One region of the Syntrophomonas erecta subsp. sporosyntropha genome, then DNA from elsewhere that is predicted to be linked to it. Evidence: riboswitches for the same ligand, from Rfam matches in the RefSeq annotation. Region 1 holds a riboswitch; the other holds the start of a gene.
The links. Region 1 has a riboswitch for thiamine pyrophosphate ahead of ACZ5Q0_RS11040 (thiamine-binding protein). Riboswitches for the same ligand answer to the same signal wherever they lie in the genome.
Positions count from the first base shown of each region.

Region 2: it holds a riboswitch for thiamine pyrophosphate, as region 1 does, so the genes downstream of both, thiD (bifunctional hydroxymethylpyrimidine kinase/phosphomethylpyrimidine kinase) here and ACZ5Q0_RS11040 (thiamine-binding protein) in region 1, are expected to answer to the same signal.

Region 1 covers NZ_AP042459.1:2,245,288-2,253,250, forward strand. The annotation lists gene ACZ5Q0_RS11005 (spore germination protein) at 1-36, shown strand, start outside; gene ACZ5Q0_RS11010 (acyl-CoA dehydratase activase-related protein) at 39-1,028, shown strand; gene ACZ5Q0_RS11015 (CoA protein activase) at 1,000-2,115, shown strand; gene ACZ5Q0_RS11020 (acyl-CoA dehydratase activase) at 2,150-3,145, shown strand; gene ACZ5Q0_RS11025 (ABC transporter ATP-binding protein) at 3,218-3,940, opposite strand; gene ACZ5Q0_RS11030 (ABC transporter substrate-binding protein) at 3,952-4,938, opposite strand; gene ACZ5Q0_RS11035 (ABC transporter permease) at 4,951-5,748, opposite strand; gene ACZ5Q0_RS11040 (thiamine-binding protein) at 5,720-6,010, opposite strand; TPP riboswitch at 6,080-6,189, opposite strand; gene ACZ5Q0_RS11045 (nitrite/sulfite reductase domain-containing protein) at 6,313-6,987, shown strand; gene ACZ5Q0_RS11050 (TrpB-like pyridoxal phosphate-dependent enzyme) at 7,108-7,963, shown strand, end outside.
Region 2 covers NZ_AP042459.1:2,532,209-2,540,171, reverse strand. The annotation lists gene ACZ5Q0_RS12390 (CaiB/BaiF CoA transferase family protein) at 97-1,278, shown strand; gene ACZ5Q0_RS12385 (MtnX-like HAD-IB family phosphatase) at 1,551-2,180, opposite strand; gene thiE (thiamine phosphate synthase) at 2,177-2,803, opposite strand; gene thiM (hydroxyethylthiazole kinase) at 2,794-3,597, opposite strand; gene cytX (putative hydroxymethylpyrimidine transporter CytX) at 3,654-4,862, opposite strand; gene thiD (bifunctional hydroxymethylpyrimidine kinase/phosphomethylpyrimidine kinase) at 4,855-5,661, opposite strand; TPP riboswitch at 5,823-5,922, opposite strand; gene ACZ5Q0_RS12360 (sodium-translocating pyrophosphatase) at 6,191-7,963, opposite strand, start outside.

The DNA of each region.
Region 1 (7,963 bases):
CAACCGTCTCCGGCCTTTAAAAGGAGGAGGTCATGAATATGAAGGTGGGTATTCCCCGGGCATTATTTTATTACTACCATTACCCTTTATGGAAAACGTTTTTTGCTGACCTGGGTGTGCAAGTCATAACATCCCTTCCGACTAATCGAAGTATTATTGACCAGGGTGTGCAAACAGCGGTGGATGAGGCTTGTTTTCCAGTAAAGGTGTACCTGGGACATATTAGGCAACTAATGGCTTATGATCTGGATTATCTTTTTGTTCCTCGTATTGTCAGTATCGAACCAAAAAGCTATATCTGCCCTAAATTTATGGGGATTCCTGATATGGTACGGGCTTTAATTCCTGATTTACCACCGTTAATTGATATAAATGTTGATGTTAGCCGTACTGATAAAATCTTAAAAAAAGATATTTTAAAGGTAGGACGAATTTTTACCCGGGAAACAAAAAAGATTAAACAGGCCTATTGGCACGGTTTACAGGAATATTATTTTTGCCGTACCCTGGCAGCTCAAGGTTTAAGTATGGAGGAGGCTATACGGGTATGGGAGGGGGAACAGATGCCCGTTCAGAATAAATCGGGACTAAAGGTGGGAGTTTTGGGGCATGGTTACTCCCTATATGATCCATTAATTAGTATGAACCTGATTAATGGGCTTCGTCAAATGGGTTGCGAAGTTTATTTACCGGAAAGAATCTCACGCCGGGTGATTGAGCAAGAAGCGGCTCTACTACCTAAACGGGTTTTTTGGTCCCTGGGGCATCGCATGGTGGGCAGTGCTTTGCATATGGCAGGACGGGATGATATTGATGGTATTATCTATTTAGCCTGCTTCGGCTGTGGTCCGGATTCCCTTATAGGTGAAATTATTGAACGTAAAATGAATGGTAAGCCGTTTATGTTGTTAACAGTAGATGAGCATACCGGAGAAGCTGGGATGACAACTCGACTGGAAGCGTTTTGTGATATGTTGACGAGAAGGAGGAACCTTTCCGGTGAAAGTAACCTTTCCGCACATGGGTAATGTTAAGATACCTATTAAATGTTTATTACAAGGATTAAGGCTGGAGGTAGTGATTCCTCCGCCTATTACCCGCCGTACTCTAGAATTGGGAGTCAAACATTCCCCGGAATTTGCCTGTATGCCCTTAAAAATAAATGTGGGTAATTTTATCGAAGCTATGGAACAAGGAGCTGACACTATTATTATGGCGGGAGGATGGGGGCCCTGTCGGTTTGGTTACTATGCACAGGTTCAAAGGGATATATTACGAGACCTAGGCTATAACTTTCGCATGGTTATTCTAGAGGCTCCTGAATTCAGACTTTCTCAGTTACTAGAGCAGGTAAAAACCCTGGGTGAAAATGTTACCTTTTGGGAGGCATGGAAGGCGGCCCGTTTTGCCTGGCATAAACTTAATGCGGTAGACCGGCTGGAAAAGGGCCTGGAATATTATTTACCCCGGGTACAAGATAAATCAAGCGCGGAAAGGATATATAATCAAGGATTAACCTTAATTGAACAGGCTGATTATAAAGCGGAAGTTGACTATCACACCCGGTATACATTGGAACAATTAAAAGGTATGAAAAAGCATAAGGGGCTTATTTTAAAGATTGGTCTGGTTGGGGAAATCTATACCATTTTAGAACCCAGCACTAATTACGATATGATCCGGGAATTAGGACGCTTAAATGTAGAGGTTAAGCGTTCAGTTTATACCAGTGAATGGGTCAATGATCACCTTCTAGGGGGAGTGGTGAAGAAATCCCAGCGGCGGCATATTATAAACTGTGCCCAGCCTTATCTAAATTACTGGGTAGGAGGACATGGACTGGAAACAGTAGGCTATACTGTGGATTTTGCCCGACAGGGTTTTGATGGAGTCATTCAGGTCGGGCCCCTTACCTGTATGCCAGAGATTGTAGCCCAATCAGTGCTGAGCAGGGTTAGCCCCAGTGAGGAAATACCTTGTATGACCCTGTACTTTGATGAACATTCTGGCTCCGCCGGGGTACGTACCCGTTTGGAGGCTTTTGTAGATATGCTATATCGCAGCAAACGAAACAGGAAGCAGAGGGCCGGTCCTTTTGCTTCTTTAAGGGATTAACTGTAAAAATATTATAAGTAGGAGGCAGAAAAGATTGCATTGTTACCTGGGGGCTGATATTGGGTCGGTAAGTAGTAATTTTGTACTGGTAGACCAGGGGAATAACCTGATTGCCAAGGTGTACCTGCGTACTCAGGGTAATCCTATCCAGGCTGTTAAAGAAGGTTATAAACTGATCCGGGAGAAAATTCAATCCAGCCACCTTAAGATTAAAGGGGTTGGTACTACTGGCAGTGGTCGCCTGCTTGCCGCAGTGCTGCTGGGGGCTGATGCCGTAAAAAATGAAATTACTGCCCATGCGGTGGCAGCTTCCTGTCTTTATCCTGAAGTACGTACTATTATTGAAATAGGTGGTCAGGATAGTAAAATTATTATTCTTAATAACGGTATAGTCAATGATTTTGCTATGAACACCGTATGTGCGGCGGGGACCGGTTCTTTCCTTGATCAGCAGGCGGCTCGCCTTAATATCCCTATCGAGGAGTTTGGGGATATAGCTATTAAATCTACCCAGTCGGTGCGTATTGCGGGACGCTGTGGAGTATTTGCGGAATCAGATATGATCCATAAGCAGCAAATGGGGTATCCTACCCCGGATATTCTAATGGGCCTATGTGAAGCCTTGGCTCGCAATTATCTTAATAATGTAGGCAAGGGAAAGAAAATCGAAGCACCGGTAGTATTTCAGGGCGGGGTGGCGGCTAACCGGGGTTTAGCCAAGGCCTTTGAAGAATTAGTAGGTATCAAAGTTAACGTACCCGAACATCATGAAGTCATGGGAGCTATCGGATCTGCTATTCTGGCCCGGGAGGCCCGGGAATATGCGACTGGTCAGTCTAATTTTAAGGGGGATGATTTCATCATCGGGGGGGAATTTATTACTGCCAGTCAGGAGTGTCGTGGCTGTCCTAATTTATGCGAAGTAGTTTGCATACGCCGGGGTAGTGATGTCCTGGCCTACTGGGGGGACCGCTGTAAGAAATGGGAAAATTCATTAAGCGGTAACACTGATAAACTGCAGGTAATTTAAGATCAGTAAAAGGCAGAACAATTAGAATAATACATTTATTCCCTAAAACAAGGCGGAATAAAGGCTGGGTACTTACTGTTCTAATTGCTGAATAATAGAGCTTTTTAAATGCTGGTGTTGGACCGGGCTTAGCTCTTGTGGTGAGAGTTTTATCTCTTGTTTTACCTGAGCCGGGCGTGCCGAGAAAAGATAAATCCGGTCAGCCAGCATAAGTGCCTCTTCTATATCATGGGTGATAAATAGTATAGAGCAGTGGTAACGATTTTGCATCTCTTTAAGCCAGAGGTGCATTTTTCTACGGGTAATGGCATCTAATGATGCAAAGGGTTCATCTAGAAGTAAAATGTCACTGGCAAATAAATAGGTACGCAGTAAAGCGGCTTTTTGTCGCATACCTCCGGAAAGCTGGCGGGGATAATGATGGCTAAATTCCTCTAAGCCAAACTCTGCTAAATATTGAACAGCTGTTTGCCGGGCCTGATTTTTAGCAATCCCTTTTAGCTGAAGGGGAATAGATACATTATCTAATATAGTCCGCGATGGCAGCAACAGATCCTTTTGCTGCATGTAACTGACCCGGCCGGTACGTCCGGTCCAATCAACACCATCAATTTCCACCCGTCCCTGATCAGGCGGCATTAAACCTGACATAATATTAAACAGGGTACTTTTACCACAGCCGCTGGGACCAACAATAACGACAAACTCGTTATTGTTGATCTCCAGTGAAATATGATCCAGGGTATGGACTTTGCCCAGAGTTTTGCTTATATTACAGACTCTTATATGTGCCAAGGTTCCTACTCCTATTCAGGTAAAAATTCATTTGTAAAAGCCTTTTTAGGATCAATATTAGTATCGATTAGTTGGTTAGTATACATAAAATCGGCATATTTCTGCCATACTGGTAACTGCATTGCTCCCCACCGGGCTGCATCAGATTGATACTCATCAGCCAGATACTTCTGACTAGCCCTTACCAGATCTTTGTCCAGCTCTGGTACCCTTTGTAAAAGGATATTAGCAGCTTGTTCCGGATTCTTAATAGCAAACTGGTAGCCTTTAGAGGTGGCCGCCATAAATTTCCGTATTAATTCAGGATTTTCCTTAATTTGTTTTTCGCTGGTAATGATGATGGGGGTATAAAAATCCAGGGCTTCATGTTCATCCCGCAGTTTAATAAAGTTTAGATCTATATTCTTTAATTGGGCTTCGATACCAGTCCAGCCCCAATAAATCCAAGCAAAATCCACATCTGTTTTAATACTGGTAAAAAAATCGGTGGCTCCTACATTAAGCATATTTATTTTAGAAAAATCAGCCTCATTTTTTTCCATTAATGCTTTAAGCATAGCAGTTTCAGCGGGAGAACCCCATCCACCATAGGTTTTACCCTCAAAATCCTTAGGGCTTTGAATATGGCGGTCTACTGGAGAGGCGAAACCGGAAGTATTATGCTGTATTACTGCGGCAATAGCCACAACTGGAATATCCCTGGAACGGGCTACCGTCAGTTCTTCCTGGTAACTGATACCAAAATCCCCCTGACCAGCAGCAATCAATTGTGAAGCTCCACCTTCACTAGGTTGAATTATATCTACATCCAGGCCTTGTTCGGCATAATAACCCTTTTCACTGGCTACATATAGGCCAGTATGATTAGTATTGGGTACCCAGTCGAGAATTACCGTTACCTTTTGTAAGTCCGATGATGGGGGATTGTTGTTCTGGCTACAGCCTATCAGGCCAAAAGCCAGTAGTAAAACGGAGAAAAGGGTGATGAATTTTTTCATTGTCGATACCTCCTAAAGTAATCCGGATTCGTTTTCGGTAGAAGATACGGATTTTCGGTTCCAGGGTATTAAAAGAAATTCGAGCAGGTCTACGATTTTAACTAGTATAAGGCTTAAAAGACAAATTATCACTACTGCGGCCAGAACTTCATCTATGGCAAAGCTCTTCTGTTTCATGGTCATGAAGTATCCCAGACCACGCTGGGCCCCTACCCACTCACTAATTACTGCTGCCATAATACTATAGGTAGTTGAAATCCTTACCCCGGAGAAAAAGGAGGGTATAGCAGCAGGCAGCTTTACCATACGAAAAGTAGCTGCCGGTGTAGCCCCCATGGATCGAAATAAACTTAATAAATCAGGGTCTACTGAATTAAGACCATTAAGCAGGCTAAGGACTACCGGGAAAAAACAAACTAAAACTACTAGCAAAACTTTGGGGAGCATACTCCAGCCAAACCACAACGGCAAAAGTACTGCCAGTACCACCAGGGGAATGGTCTGGGAGATGATAAGTAAAGGGTAGACGGCCTCATTTAGCCAGCGGACATTATGGAGCAGAAATGCCATTAGAAATGCGACCACAATAGACAGAAAAAGCCCCAGCAGAGCTTCCAGTAGAGTGGTGGAGGTGTGGTAGTATAATAAATCCCCGATACGGGATATGGCCTTTATCACCTGAAGAGGGGAGGGCAAAATATAAGGCGGTATTTCCTGCCACCGTACTACTGCTTCCCAAAAAACTAACAGAGCCAGTATAGCAGCTCCAGGAGCCAGGTTTTTAGCAGCGGTATTTGTCAATTTTTTCATCGATAGTCACTCCGTCTGGACTATAGTCAATTTTTACAACGGAAATAACCCGGCTGGCACCAGCATCAACACAAACCTGCTGGGCTTTTTTTACCAGATCTAACATAGGTTCTAATTCGCCTTCAATGGTAGTTTCCATAGGGCCAACTACATATTTTAAGCCGGAGTTATGGATCAAATTAATTACCTGGTCCACCACTTCATAAATCTGATCTCCGGCTACGACTGGTAAAACCTGCAGACTAAGGTTTACCTTGGACATTTGATAACCCCCTTTCATGCTAAAATAATTAAAACAAAACGACTGCCTACCTGCTAAGGTAGTGCAGTCGTAAGAAAAACCATATTTTCCCTACGCTGGCATTACCCAGATCAGGTTAATGGGTCAGGACCTCCTGGTCCACTCTCAGCCGGCTTCATCCAGCTCCCCTTTGATTACATTATAGCATATCAAAATATTAATAGATTAATATTGAATCACTAAGGTTAAATGTTTATATCTGTCATGCTTTTTCCCTTCGGTGTCCATACTATAAAAAACAAGGCAGTTTAAGGAGGAAGTAGATGGGCAAAATGGATCTATTGGAGAAAGGTGCTGTTTTACAGAGGGACAAAGAAACTTATGCGGTGGTTCCTCATATGCCCGGGGGATTAGTGACCCCTGATGTTTTGCGGCGTATGGCCGACGTAGCAGAAAGATACCAGGCTCAAGCTATAAAATGCACATCTGCCCAACGAATTGCCCTGGTAGGATTTCCGGAAGAAAAGCTGGATGATATCTGGCGGGATTTGGATATGAAGCCTAGTGCAGCTATTGGCCTGTGTGTACGAAGCATTAAATTTTGTCCGGGCACTACTTTTTGTAAAAGAGGACAGCAAGATTCAGTCAGCTTAGGGCTGAAGCTGGATGAGCGCTATCATGGGATGAATCTACCGGGTAAATTTAAGATAGGAGTCAGTGGTTGTGCCAACTCCTGTGGGGAAAATCACTTTCGTGATATTGGGGTAATGGGATTACCCCGGGGATTTCGCTTAATGGTAGGGGGCAACGGAGGAGTCAAACCGCGTATTGCAGTTACCTTGTACGATAAATTAGAGGAAGAACAGGTATTACAAAATGCCGACCGGATAATCAAAGTTTATGCTGCTAATGCCAAAAAGAATGAGAGACTAGGCCGGTATATCGAGCGAGTCGGATGGGAAGAATTCAAAAAACAGGTTGAAATTTTAGAGGAATAACAGTTCGTAAGAATGGGTATAACAGTAGAAATAACCCCTTGTTCCCCGGTGGAGCCTATGTTAAACTAAAGCCATATTTAGAAGTTTTAAACTAAATAGATGAGAGGAGAGAAAGTTGAGATGAGTAGAGAAGAGCTTACCAAGATTATCCTGCCCGAAGATAAGGTGCCCAGGTTCTGGTATAATGTTCAGGCTGATATGCCTAACCCTATGGAACCGGGTCTAAATCCCCAGACACACCAACCCCTGACCCCCTCTGATCTGGAACCTATTTTTGCCCGGGAATTAATCGCCCAGGAAGTTTCTACGGAAAGGTATATTGAGATTCCTAAAGAGGTCAGGGAGTTATACAAACAGTACCGTTCTACTCCGTTATTCCGGGCTCGGGCTTTGGAAAAGGCCCTGGATACTACCTGTCATATTTATTATAAATATGAAGGAGTTAGTCCGGTGGGCAGTCACAAGTTAAATTCAGCCTTACCCCAGGTTTATTTTAACAAATTACAGGGAATTAAACGGATTACTACTGAAACTGGTGCGGGTCAATGGGGAACAGCGCTTTCGCTAGCCTGCCGGCAGTTTGATGTAGAAGCCATGATATACATGGTACGGGTCAGTTATACCCAAAAACCATACCGGCGCTCGATTATGGAGCTTTATGGGGGAAAATGTGTTCCCAGTCCTAGTAATTTGACGGAAAGCGGGAGACGGGAGCAGGAAAAGAATCCGGATACCCCGGGAACTCTAGCTATGGCCATTAGTGAAGCGGTGGAAGATGCTCTAAGCCGGGAGGATACTAATTATTCTCTGGGAAGTGTTTTAAACCATGTCTGTTTACACCAAACGGTTATCGGACAGGAAGCGCGCTTACAATTGGAAATGGCGGATGATTACCCGGATGTGGTGATTGGTTGTTGCGGGGGCGGAAGTAATTTTGCAGGGATAGCTTTTCCTTTTATTCCGGATAAGATAAAAG
Region 2 (7,963 bases), 290 kb from region 1:
TTATGCGCTGGAAATATTATATAAAACCATTACGAGAGAATTTTCCTTCCCTAAAACCAATAATCATTAAATAACGAATATTATGGGGGGGATTTTTTGAGCTTACCTTTACAAGGTGTAAGAATACTGGATTTATCCCGGTATCTTCCGGGACCATTTTGTACCCAGATACTTGCTGATTTTGGAGCCGAGGTAATTAAAGTCGAGGATCCGAGAGGGGGAGACCTAGGCCGGCATTTAGCCCCAGTTATCGTAGATCAAAGTGCCCGTTTCTACACAGTAAACCGTAATAAAAAAAGTATAACTTTGGATCTTAAAAAAGAAGAAGGCCAAGCCGTTTTTAAAAAGCTGGTGATGAATACTGATGTAGTAGTAGATCAATTCCGTCCGGGTGTTATGGATAAAATGGGGCTTGGTTACGAGGAACTGCGGAAAATAAGTGAAAAAATTATCTATTGTGCTATAACCGGGTATGGCTTGACCGGACCATTACGTGATGTAGCCGGCCATGATTTGAATTATCTGAGTTTGGCCGGGATAACTGGGCTTACAGGAACGTTTCAGGGCATGCCGGCCATGTGCGCAACACAAATTGCCGATATAGCCGGAGGTACACTTTATGCGGTGATAGCAATTCTATTGGCTCTGGCCAGCCGGGAAAAAACCGGTAAGGGACAGCTCTGTGATATAGCCATGCTGGATGGTTCAGTAAGTCTTCTGGCTTATACTCTGGGAGAGTGGTCAGGATGGGGACGCCTTCCCGACAGAGGTGATGATGTTTTAACTGGCGGATATGCCTTTTACAACATTTACGAAACGAAAGACGGTAAATATGTAAGCCTGGGAGCGATAGAAGATAAATTCTGGGCCGACTTTTGCAAAAAAATAGGCCGGGAAGAGTATATTAAAACCCAATGGGATAAATCTAAACAAGATCTAATAATAGCTGATATCAGAAAAATAATGCTGGAAAAAACCAGGGATGAGTGGGTTGAGTTCTTTGCCAATAGTGATATCTGTTTTACTCCTATTCTTACCATGGATGAAATGTGTGAGCATCCTCAGGTAATGGCCAGAAAAATGATATACAAATTACAGAATGTTCGTGGTTCTGGCCGAGAGGTAGTAACACCTGGTATACCCGTAAAACTATCCGCTACCCCCGGTGAGGCAAAACTAACTTTTCCGGAACTAGGTGAGAATAATAAGGAGATCTTACAAGCTGCCGGATATTCGGCAGTTGACATCGAGGAGCTTAAGAAAAAACAGATTATTTAGCCTACTAAAACAACCCGGCCACCCGGATGTTTAAATGCTACCCATAGATATTAGGCCGGTGTGCCGGCTTATCTTTTTTTAAGTAAAGGGTACCCTGAGTAACTACGAACAAGATTTAGGAGCCGGGTAGGAAGGTTCGATTGCTCTCAGGCATACTATATAGAAAAATTTAGCACTGGCAAGGGTTCTTGCCAGTGCTTGTATCTTGTATCCTATCCATTATGGCTATGGCAATTTGTTAGCTGAAAATGATTATCCTTTCCCAACCTCCCTTATTCCTCTTTCATCCTGATAATAATATCCTTGAAATTTCTGTAAGCTATAGCCTGGATACCTTTTTCCCGGCAAATCTCATACAGGGTATCTTTGGCAAATACCACATCAGCTTTAGTGGCAGGACAAACATCTGAGTATCCATCACCAATATAAACCGCCTGGCTGTCTTTCTCCTTTAGCTTTAGCATTAATGTGGTCTTACAGGTTCCGCAATTGCCACAGTCGTCATTCCCATAAGGACATCTGATTCTAAATTCATTACTATAAATGAGCTGGTTGCAATAGTACGGGATATCCAGTTCGTATTTTTCCAGTATAGTTTTTATATTGAAATCATACCCATCACTCAATATATAAACCGGATAGCCTTTAGCCCGGCAAAACTGGCAAAAATCCTGAAAATAATCATCTATTTCTACTTTATCCAATAAATCTTTTAGCTTAGCCGGGGTAGCATCAAATAGTTTAAAGGTTTTATTTGCACACTCTTCGGTAGATAATTCGCCTCTTTCCCACTGACGGTTTATTTCCTGCCAACCATCCCGAGCGAAGGATTCTACCATAGCTGCACAGGTATCAACTTTGGTTATGGTTCCATCAAAGTCAAGGAAAATAGTTTTTTTCATTGCCCCCTCCAGAGATTAATGAGATTTCGGGATGCGCCCTCTATATCCTGACTACCCAAAATAGCGGATATAACCGATACTCCGTCAACTCCGGTTTTTTTAACCTCGGCAATATTGTTTATGCCTATCCCCCCTATACCTACAATAGGTATAGAAACACTCTGTCTGATTTTAGTTAATTCCTGCAAACCAATGGGGTTACCAGCATCAGATTTACTACCCGTAGGATACACACTACCGGCTCCCAGATAATCAGCTCCGTGACCTTCCCCATACAAAGCCTCTTCAACATTAGATACGGAATAACCCAATATTTTACCCGGCCCCAAGATTTTCCGAGCAGTTTCAATGGGCAAATCATCCTGCCCTATATGCAAACCTTCCGCATCTACTGCCAGGGCAATATCAAGCCGGTCATTAATTATCAAAGGTATGTTATAAGACTGGAGCAATTGCTTTAGTTCTATGGCCAGGTTATAAAACTCACGGCTGGAAATATCCTTTTCCCGGAGTTGTACCAGGGTCGTTCCACCCTTCAATGATGCTTCTACGGCTGCTAATAAATCCCGGCCCTGAAGTATACTTCGATCGGAAATAAGATAAAGACTGTAATCTATAGACATCTTATCTTGCCACCTTTCATTATATCTTCTTCCTGTAACTCATACATACAATCCATCAGCTTAACTTTAAAGGTTCCCGGCAGAATCCGGGGAATAGAAGCAGCTGCTTTCTCCCCTGCTATTCCCATAGCCATAATGGCTGCCGCAGTAGCCATAACTTTATCTTCGCTGACTGCCAAGGTAGCCCCTACCATGGCTCCCACCATACAACCAGTTCCACTTACCATACTAAGCATAGGAGTTCCATTTTCAATCAGATAGGTGGTTTTACCATCTGAAATAATGTCAGTTGGACCGGTGGCTGCTATGATGGTATTATACTTTCGGGCCAGACTCTGGCAGGCTTCAATACCGTCCTCCCCATCATCCAGCGAATCTACCCCTCTTACCTTGCCCTCGTACCCGGCCAGAAACTTAATTTCCCCCATATTGCCTTTTATTACGGTAATTTTCCCTGATTTAAATAATTGTTCTATAATTTCCCTTCTCCAACTGATTACTCCACAGGCTACCGGATCCAAAATAACGGGCTTACCAAATTCGGTTGCTTTTTTTACCGCTGCAATGGCAGCCAGCCTTTGTCCCTCCGTTGGTGTACCCAGATTAATATACACGGCAGAAATAAGTTCGACAAACTCCTCTACCTCGGTTTTTACCTCACACATAGCTGGTGAAGCTCCCATACAAAGGAGTATATTAGCACAATCATTAATAGTTACATAATTGGTGATGGCATGAACCAGGGGGGGGTTTTCCCTTACCTGTCTTAAACAAGCTGCAATATTATTAAGCATTTTTTACACCTCCTGTATTGTAAACGGGCCAAATCTTCCTTTCTAAGCCCCCCTGTTTATCCCTTAATAACTGCTTTGGTGGAATTAACGCTACCATAATACTCAAAAATCTTACTTAACAGCATATAAACGGCCATAGTAATTATCATGGCCGGAATGGTCGACCCTAGAATAAAATCAAGAGAAATAATGGCATAGTAAGTAATAATGCCGCAGATAATAGCAATAAGTCCGGGGATATTAAAAAGTTTACCTGACAGGTCCTTTTTTAATATGAAGTAGTTAGCAATAATTACCGCAAAAGTAGGAGCAAATAAAGATCCTATCATATATAGAAAATTCTCATATTGCTCCATGGGGAAAAATATAGCCAACAGGGTTCCTAAGGCCGAGAAAAGAATAATTAACTTTCGGCGGGATAATTTTTCATTTAAATTGAGAGTTGACATGACAGCTGAGTATACATCCATAAAGGTAGTAGTTACCGTGGATAATAAAATAATTAAAAGCGCCGCATAGCCAATATGCAAACTACCCAAATTTCCCATAGGATCTGTTAAGCCAGTATATACAGCAAACAACAATCCTAAAATATACATAAACGAACTACCCAGGAAATAACCGGCAAAGCTGCCGAAAAAACTCCCTTTCAGGCTTTTTCCAGACATAGTATAGTCAGATATTAGAGGAACCCAGGATAGTGGCATGATGATACTTAGTTCTAAAGCCAAACCTATCGACATGGTACCAGCTATGGATTTTGCTTCTCCCCCGGCCAAAATCGCCTTTAACATCACTAAACTCAATAGAAGCAGTAAAACAACGGCCAGATTATTGATAAAGCTAATACCCTGTTCTCTGCTTAAGGCCCACAGACATACCATCAGCCCTATTAATACAGCCAGGGTAGAAAATCCAATCATATTGCCGGTGATAGATTGCATAGCCCGGGCACCTTGTATCAGCATAATAGCTGTCCAACCGATTAATTGAATAATATTGAATAAAGATATAATATAGGACCCATATTGTCCCAGGGAGCTGCGGCTGGATATAAGCGAAGGCTTTTTTTCCTTAAAGCCAATAACACCAGTAAATGAAAGAATAAGGGCACCTATAAGATGGCCTACAATTATAACTGTGATGCCCGTTTTTACTCCTAGTGGTGCAATCAGACTGCCGGTCATAATCTCAGCCAGAGATACGGCAGCTCCAAACCAAAGCAAGAATAGATTCAATCCACCTATTTGGCGATCATTATTCACCCAAAACACCTGCTTTTCTATATAAACTGTAAAAATGATTAGTTGGTCCTACCCCATGTCCCAGGGCAATGGCATTTTCTATGGCTCCATTGATATATTTTTTCGCTTCCTCTACCGCATCGGGTATTGAACAGCCCCTGGCCAGGTAAGCCGCTATAGCTGAGGAAAAGGTACAGCCTGTACCATGCGTATTCGGGGTATTAATGCGACTTCCGGTAATATGATAAAAGCGGGTTCCATCATACAGCACATCGATAGCATCACCAGTTAAATGCCCGCCTTTAACAACTACACGAGCTGCTCCTTTAGCATGGATTTGAGCCGCAGCCTGCTCCATTTCTGTAACTGTTTCAATTTTTTCTCCGGTGATGACTTCCGCTTCGAAAAGATTAGGGGTGACTACCTCAGCCAGTGGGAACAAAACCTTAACTAGTTCATCCTTGGACTCGGGCTTTAATAAATGGCATCCGCTTTTGGAAACCATGACCGGGTCAAGAACAATATGTTTTACACCTTTATCTTTTAAACATTCGCCAATAGTATCAATAATCTCAATACTTGATACCATACCAATCTTAACTGCGTGGATTTCAATATCATCAAACAGGCAGTTAATCTGCTCTCTGACAATATCGGCTTCCATTTCCCTGACTTTTAAAACCCCGGTGGTATTTTGGGCGGTTACCGCAGTTATCACGCTCATACCATAAGTACCCAGGGCACTAAAAGTCTTCAGGTCTGCCTGTATCCCGGCTCCTCCACAGGAATCAGACCCAGCAATGGTGACCACATTTTTCATGATTACTCCTCCTATCAAAATTAATAGTACGAACCTGACTTAAACATAAAAAGGACTAACCTGATTGAATAGCATAGACCTCCCTTATCAACATGGAGGTAGGCTATCAGTGTTAGTCCTTTTCCTTAATAAAAAAGGTGCATGTAAATGCACCTTTTAAAATTCAGATACAATTACTTTCCTCCGCGGGTATTATCCCTCCAGGTTCAAAGGGTCAAGCCATTTTGGCTTCTCTCAGCTTTCGCTCCCCTAGTAATCGGCAAACCGATATTCAATTTTCTATTATGGCTTATATTATACACCTTTTTAATTCACCCGTTAAGATTAACACACCGTCTACTAACTTTCTTTTTTCATTCCTGCTCTCCTAGCTTACTTATTGCTGCCATTCTTATACATTTATCCCGCTTATTAAACTGGGCTTGATCTATTAGGCTTTTCAATCTTCCGGATCAACAAACTATAGTTGCAAATCTAAACAGGTGGGGTTTCCCCACCTGTTTAAAATACTACTATGGTTATTTTAACTTTACAGCAGTGGTGCGATGAATACTAGTGATACAATCGCCATCAGCTTGAGCAGAATATTTAAGGAAGGACCAGCCGTATCCTTACAGGGGTCACCAACGGTATCTCCTACTACTCCGGCTGCATGAGCCTCACTGCCTTTACCGCCATAGTGTCCGGTTTCGATGAATTTCTTAGCATTATCCCAGGCACCTCCAGCATTAGCCAGGAGTATGGCCAAGCAGACACCAGCTACTACCGACCCAGCCAGCATACCTGCCAGGGCATTGGCACCCAGTATAAAGCCTACCAGCACCGGTGCTACTACTGCCAATAATCCTGGTACGATCATTTCTTTGATTGCAGAACGGGTACTGATATCAACACAACGGGCATAGTCAGCCTTAGCTTTGCCTTCCATCAGACCGTCAATTTCTTTAAACTGACGCCGTACTTCGTCTACCATTTCTCCTGCAGCTCTACCTACTGCTCCCATAGTTAAGGCGCAGAAGAAGAAGGGCAGCATAGCTCCTATGAGCAGTCCTACAATAACATAGGGATCTAACAGGTTGATATCTTTCAGCTGAGCCACTTCAGCAAAGGCAGTTAACAGAGCCAGAGCTGTCAAGGCAGCTGAGCCAATAGCAAATCCTTTACCAATAGCAGCGGTGGTATTACCAACTGAGTCTAGTTTATCAGTAGTTTCTCTTACCTCGTGAGGTAGTTCGGCCATTTCTGCTATTCCGCCTGCATTATCTGCAATTGGGCCGTAGGCATCTACTGCTACAACCATTCCGGTGGTAGCCAGCATACCTACTGCGGCCAGGGCTATCCCATATACTCCACCAGTTAGAAAGGCTATTACTATAGCTATACATATAATTATGATGGGGATCAGGGTGGAAAGCATACCTACCCCTAGTCCGGCGATGATTACAGTAGCCGGGCCAGTCAGGGCTGATTTAGCAATTCCCTGTACAGGGGCATAACTATCTGAGGTATAGTATTCGGTAACAAATCCGATTATACTTCCCGCAATAAGTCCGGCTACCAGAGCCCAGAATACATTGAACATATCGGCCGGTAGTATGTATCTTACTGCAAAAAAGGCCAATATTACTAAAAGTATAGCTGAGCTTAAAGTACCCGCATTAAGTGCTTTTAAGGGATTGGATTTTTCGTCAGTTTTTACAAAGAAGGTTCCTATAATGGAAGCTACTACCCCGCCGGCAGCTATAACCATAGGCAACAGCACTGGGCCTAATCCTAAACCGGGAGTCGCCGCTATCATTACTGCTCCCAGGGTCATGGCAGCAATAATTGATCCTACATAAGATTCAAACAGGTCAGCTCCCATTCCTGCCACGTCCCCTACGTTGTCCCCTACGTTGTCAGCAATGGTAGCCGGGTTTCTCGGGTCGTCTTCCGGAATACCTGCTTCTACTTTACCTACCAGGTCGGCTCCTACGTCAGCTGCTTTAGTGTAGATACCTCCGCCGACACGGCCAAACAGGGCGATGGAACTTCCCCCCAGGGCAAATCCATTAACAATATTAGGATCTTTAAAGATTATATAGAGAACTCCCAGTCCTAACAGGCCTAGCCCACATACGGACATACCCATTACAGCACCACCGGAAAAAGCTATTCCCAGGGCCGCATTTTGGGAGGTACGAGCTGCATTAGCAGTTCTGACATTAGCTTTAGTAGCTACTGACATACCTATAAAACCGGCCAGAGCGGAACAGGATGCTCCCGCTAGAAAGCATAGTGCTGTCTGCCAGTCAATAAAGAC